Regions from separate parts of the Brevibacillus sp. 1238 genome, predicted to be linked through region 2. Evidence: riboswitches for the same ligand, from Rfam matches in the RefSeq annotation. Region 2 holds a riboswitch; the other holds the start of a gene.
The links. A riboswitch is a leader RNA that binds a small molecule or an ion and turns the genes downstream of it on or off. The one in region 2 is predicted to bind S-adenosylmethionine.
Positions count from the first base shown of each region.

Region 1: another riboswitch for S-adenosylmethionine. It lies ahead of M2298_RS14905 (BMP family lipoprotein); the one in region 2 lies ahead of metH (methionine synthase).

Region 1 is NZ_JARXWC010000005.1:282,254-285,380, forward strand. It holds gene M2298_RS14900 (ABC transporter ATP-binding protein) at 1-595, opposite strand, end outside; gene M2298_RS14905 (BMP family lipoprotein) at 690-1,733, opposite strand; SAM riboswitch class I at 1,940-2,061, opposite strand; gene M2298_RS14910 (methyl-accepting chemotaxis protein) at 2,149-3,127, opposite strand, start outside.
Region 2 is NZ_JARXWC010000002.1:119,619-122,745, forward strand. It holds gene M2298_RS04375 (YcdB/YcdC domain-containing protein) at 1-1,208, shown strand, start outside; gene M2298_RS04380 (YjcZ family sporulation protein) at 1,278-1,385, opposite strand; SAM riboswitch class I at 1,595-1,695, shown strand; gene metH (methionine synthase) at 1,812-3,127, shown strand, end outside.

The DNA.
Region 1 (3,127 bases), on a different contig from region 2:
TGTGCGTAATCAAAATCACGCTTTTCCCGCTCTCCGCCAGATTGCGAATCGTTTGCAGCAAGTCGCGAACCTCCAGCGGAGTCAACACAGCGGTCGGTTCGTCCAGCACGATGATGTCTGCGCCCTGGTACAGCACTTTCAAAATCTCGACCCGCTGCTGTTCTCCCACCGAGCAATTGGACACTTTTGCCTGTGGATCAATCGGAATACGGAACTTTTCGCTTAGCTCGCGCACTTTTTGCACAGCGTCATGGCGGCGGAAAAACCCGGCCTGCTGCGGTTCGTAGCCAATCACGATGTTTTCGGCCACGCTGAACTCGCCGAACAGCATGAAGTGCTGGTGCACCATCCCGATTCCGTTGCCAATGGCGTCCTGTGGCCCGCGAAAAGCGACCGGCTTGCCGTTTAGCACGATATCGCCGGACGTAGGCTGCTCCATGCCGTACAACATCCTCATCAACGTCGTCTTGCCCGCTCCGTTCTCACCGACGATCGCGTGCACTTCTCCGGCAGCAAGCGAGAACGAGACCTTGTCGTTTGCAATAAAATCTCCGTATTTCTTGGTCATGGCGCGCATTTCCAAACGATAGGTCATCCTTGCTCCCCCTTCTTTACGCTTTCCTTTCGCATATAAGGAAGACCGACTACACAGCCGTAGTCGGTCACAATCAAGCTCTGTGCACTAGCTTTTAGAACGAATCCGGCACTTTGCGGGTACCAGCAATGATCTCTTCACTGATCGCTTTTACTTTGTCCACAACTTCCTGGCCGATGAAAGCGTTCAGCGGTGTTTTGCTTTCGTGAGTCACATACGTTACGCCTACGCCTTTTTCTTTCAATCCGTAGTTGACGACACCTGGTTTGAAAGAACCTTCCACAAACGATTTCACAGTTTCATACGCTGCTGCGTCTGTCCCTTTCAACTGGGACAATACGATGTGCTCAGGGTCAATCGTCGTGCGGTCAACGTCTTGTCCTGCTGTAAAGAAGCCTTTTTCCTTCGCGGCTTCGAATACGCCGAGATCGCCTACCGCAGCTGCTCCGTTGATGAAGTCAGCGCCTTTGGATGCTTGCAGCAGAGCCAGCTCTTTCGCTTTTGCCGGGTCTGTGAAGCTGCCCACGTAGTTTACCAGAAATTCTGCATTCGGATTGGTCGATTTCAAGCCTTCCTGGAATCCGCCTGTCCATTTTTTCAGAAGCGGAATGTCCATTGCGACAACCATGCCGACTTTGTTTGTTTTCGTGGCAAGACCTGCCGCCGCCCCCATCAGGTAAGCTGCTTCCTGCTCGCGGAAAGTAACGCTGCGCACATTTGGCAAGTCCACTACTGTATCAATAATCGCGAAGTTGCGATCAGGGTTTTCTGCGGCTACTTTTTTCAGTGCGTCTTCTGCTTCAAAAGAAGAAGTGATGATCAGGTCGTAGTTTTCCGCTACGGCTACGCGCAAGTTCTCTTCGATCGCACCATGGTCAGTCGACTCGATGCTTTTTACTTCCGCGCCAAATTCTTGTCCTGCTTTTTTCGCGCCCTCGTCCATTTGCTGGAAGAATGGGTTCACGCCGATTTTTTCCGGCAAAATCAAGGCAACGCGTTTCTTCGCTGCACCTTCTTGTCCTGCCGCTTGCTCTTTCGGCTTATCAGTCGATGCGTTCCCGGCAGGTGCATTCCCGCCTGCTGAACAACCCGCAGCCAAAACAGCAAAAGTAGTCAATGCCAACAACAACTTCTTCATGGTGTCTTTCTCCCCTATCTGAACGTTCTCCGTTTTCTCTATCCTAACCATAATGTACGGTTTTTCGACAAAAAGATCAATACTAAACACGAATATTTCACATTAAAATTATTTTATCGTTCGTTATTCCTCCTCTATCCATCCTCCCCTTCTAACGAAAAAAAAACTCTTCCCGAAGGAAGAGTTTGCGTCCGAAGCCGTCCTCTTCCTCATCTGTCAAAACCCCGGTACAGGTTTTGCAGGAATTGGCACCTTTCTGTACATGTCTCGCATGTCCAGTGGTTGCCGGGCTTCATAGGGCCAGTCCCTCCGCCGCTCTCGATAAGGTAGATCATCTATTGAGTTACAATGAACTTATTCTAGCAGAACGCTCTGAAAAAGCAATTGTTTTTTCAGATTGTTTCCGCCAGTTTGTTTATTTCGTTTGAAAGGTTTGCTGGAGTCGATGCGACAAGTTGCTAAGCTCACCCAGCTCTTCGGTAATTTCCCGCACCTTTTGATGCTGATTTTCTGCGGTGGCAAAAAGCTCTTCCAGGTTGGCAACCGATTGTTCGGTGACGGCCGTAATCGTCGACATCTCCATCGCCACTTCGCCTGAACGCATTTTGACCCGGTTCATGCTGGAACCGACATGCTCGGCCGCTTGCAGGAATGCCACCATGCCGGAGCGCACTGCCTCGATCGAAGCCACCGTTTTTACAGCCAGCTCCTGTCCTTTGGCTACAGACGCCTCTCCGTTGCTGATTTGCTGCACAGCGTTCTCGCTCTCCTGATGGAGCGATTTGAGAATTTCCGTAATCTCCTGGGTAGCGGTCGCGCTTTGCTCAGCCAGCTTGCGCACTTCGTCAGCTACTACAGCGAAACCGCGTCCATGCTCGCCAGCCCGCGCTGACTCGATGGCGGCGTTGAGCGCCAAAAGATTCGTTTGCGTGGCAATCTGGTTGATCGCTCCCACGATTTCTTCTACCCGGTTCGCCTGGCGATTGAGCTGGTGAATCGTCGCAGCAGCCACATTGACCGCAGACACGATCTGTTCCATTTGCTGCGAAAGCTCGTTCATCATGCCCACGCTGTCTTTCAGGCGCTGGTTGTTTTGATCGGACTCGCTCTTCATCGCATTCGTCTGCGTCGTTACCGCCACGATCTCCTGGTCGATCGACTGCACTTCTTCTTCGATCTTCACAGTCGAATTGGCCTGCGATTCCATGCCAGTCGCAACTTCGCGAAACGCAATCATCATCTCGTCCGTATTGCGTTTCGTTCCTTCGGCATGCTCGTGCACATGCTCTGTCGTGCGGTCAATCTGCCCCGTCATCTGTTGAATATGTACGAGCATTTCTCCCAGACGGCGTTCTTTTTCCTCTGCTTCCTGTCGGGCGATATTCGCCTTGCTG
Region 2 (3,127 bases):
AGGCGTTAAAGCAAGCGAAGCAGCTTCTCGGCCGATTGCTTGGAGCTGACAGCGCGAACTATCGCCATGTGGAATCGAATAGCGCGGAAAAATTCATGCGCTATCATAACGGATTACCTGTCATGGAAGATGTGCTGGATATTGAGCTGGGCAGCTCCGGACGTCTTCTGATGTTCAGCAAACCGACGAGAGCGTATTCCCCGTCTTCGTTCCCGGATGCTGCGGAAGCTGTGGCGAAAAGCGCCGCCGAAAACGAGCTGGCCGCAAATATGAAGCTTGTATACGTGCAGCACATGTCCGAAGGGAAGGCGCTGAAACAGCCGACACTGGAATACAGGGCAGCGGTTTCCTTTTTCCAACAAGGAAGGCCGGTTTTCCTTGATTGGTACATTGATGCGCATAGCGGCAAGATCAACTACGGTACGGGAAACAACGGCTTTGCCTACGATCAGCTGCAGCGGGAGCAGCCGCAGGCAGATGCGTTCGAGACACACGAACAGCCTGTCATCGTGCGTACGAAGGAAGAGGCGAAGGCGCTTTTGCAAACGGAATTTGGCGTCAACGTCGAAGGCATGTCCTATCGGGAATCCGTAGATGATCACCAAAAGAACAAATCATTCAACTGGGCAGATAGCAAAGACCGCTGGCATGAAGTGACGATCGACGCGAAGACGAGCCAGGTAGTTGGGTTGCGCGTTCCCCGCACAAATACGCAAGTGACCGTGAAGCGCGAACAGGCCGAGCAGGCAGCCGTGTTCTTTTTGGCCAAATACGCCGATCCGGGCGTAAAAGAAGTGCAGCTTGCACAAGTGATGGAACCTGGCGCAGCCAATCCGGTTTCGTCAGGCAACTGGGTATTCCGCTATGTCATGAGCAAGGATGGGATTCCGGTGTTGGACAAGGGGCCAGATGCCGCTTACGAGGTGTCGGTAGACCCTTCGACCGGGAAGGTAAACAGCTTCCGGAATTGGCGAGAGACTCACAAGTTGATAGAGCTTCCTTCGTCAGCCGAGGTCGTTTCCAAACAAAAGGCTGCCGAGTCGTTTTTGCGCGTCATGCCACTCAGGCTTGTTTACCTGTTAAAAGATCAGGAAAACGATTGGCTGGATCGTCCGAGACTCGCGTACATTCCGTGGAGCGAGGAAGAGCTGGCAAGCAGTTTCATTACCATCGATGCCAAAAGCGGCGAGGCTGTAATCGAGCCGTAAGGACAAGAAAAAGAGGCTATCCCGCAAGCCAGCTGGAAGGCGGGGGGATAGCCTCTTCTTGTCATTTACCTAGCAGTCGTCACACGAACACCCAACAATGACCAGCAGGATAAACAGTACGAGCACCAGTGCGAAGCAGTCTCCAAAGATGCCATTTCCGCAGTAAGATGTACTCACGTTTGTTCCCCCTCCTTTCCGTTATGCTACAGTCTATACACGATCGCACAGATTGGCGTGGGCGGATGCCCGGTAAGCACAAAAATGGGCGCAGTCGGGGAGAAAAGCAGTAAATAATAGACAAATTCTCAATTGACGTAGACAGGACGCGGTGTTAAGATACTGTCAAACATGAAACCTGAAAGTCAAAAATGAATACCATGGTACAACTCTTATCAAGAGAGGCAGAGGGACTGGCCTGATGAAGCCTCGGCAACCGGTTAAAATCCGGTGCCAATTCCAGCAAAGCTACGGCTTTGAAAGATGAGAGGATGGTTCAGGCGCAATTGTATCCGCGGACAAATCCTCTTCTTTCAAAGAAGAGGATTTTTTTGTGCAAAAAAACTGCCGAGAATAAACGCCGCAAGGGAGAAAAGGAGTACGTCAATGAAACCCACTTTTCGCGAACAGCTTTCCCGGAAAATTCTGATTCTGGACGGTGCGATGGGCACGATGCTGCAACAGGCGAACTTGACCGCCGATGATTTTGGCGGCGAAGCCTACGATGGTTGCAACGAGCTTTTGAACTTGACGCGACCAGACGTCATTCGATCCATCCACGAAAAATATTTGGAGGCGGGAGCGGACATCGTCGAGACGAATACATTCGGAGCCACCTCCGTCGTGTTGGCCGAGTACGATGTCGCCGACAAGGATCTGGAGTTAAACATCGCTGCGGCCCGCCTGGCGAAGGAAGCCGTAGATGCCTATAGCACAACCGAGTGGCCGCGATACGTGGCAGGGGCAATGGGACCGACGACGAAAACGCTCGCTTTGACAGGCGGCGTCACCTTCGAGGAGCTGGTGGAGTCCTACTATCGTCAGGCAAAAGGACTGATCATTGGCGGAGCCGACGTGCTGCTGCTGGAAACATCGCAGGATACGCTGAACGTCAAGGCGGGGGGAATCGGCATCCGCAAAGCGTTCGCAGAGCTGGATGTGGAGTTGCCCGTCATGCTGTCCGGGACGATTGAACCGATGGGCACGACTCTTGCCGGTCAAAACATCGAGGCGTTTTATATCTCGCTTGAGCATTTGAAGCCCGTGTCCGTTGGGCTGAACTGTGCGACCGGCCCCGAGTTCATGCGCGACCATCTGCGCACGCTGTCCGGACTGGCTCAATGCGGAGTGAGCTGTTACCCCAATGCGGGCTTGCCGGATGAAAACGGACATTACCATGAGACGCCGCAAGGGCTTGCGACGAAAATGCGCGCTTTTGCAGAACAAGGCTGGCTGAACGTGGCGGGCGGCTGCTGCGGAACGACGCCCGACCATATCAGGGCGATGGCAGAAGCATTGAAAGACTGCAAGCCACGTCAGGCTGTCGATCAGGCTGTCAGCGCGGTATCCGGCATCGAAGTCGTGTACGTGGAAGATGACAGTCGCCCGCTGTTGGTAGGGGAGCGCACAAACGTCATCGGTTCGAAAAAATTCCGCGACTTGATCGCCGCAGGCCAATACGAGGAAGCGTCAGATATCGCCCGGGCACAAGTAAAACGCGGCGCTCACGTCATCGATATTTGTTTGGCTGACCCGGATCGGGATGAATACGCCGATATGGAAAAATTCCTGCAATTCGTCGTGAAAAAGGTCAAGGCTCCGCTGATGATCGACTCGACGGATGCAAAAGTAATGGAGCTGGGCCTGCGCTATTCCCAGGGAAAAGCGATTCTCAACTCGATCAACCTGGAAGACGGCCTGGA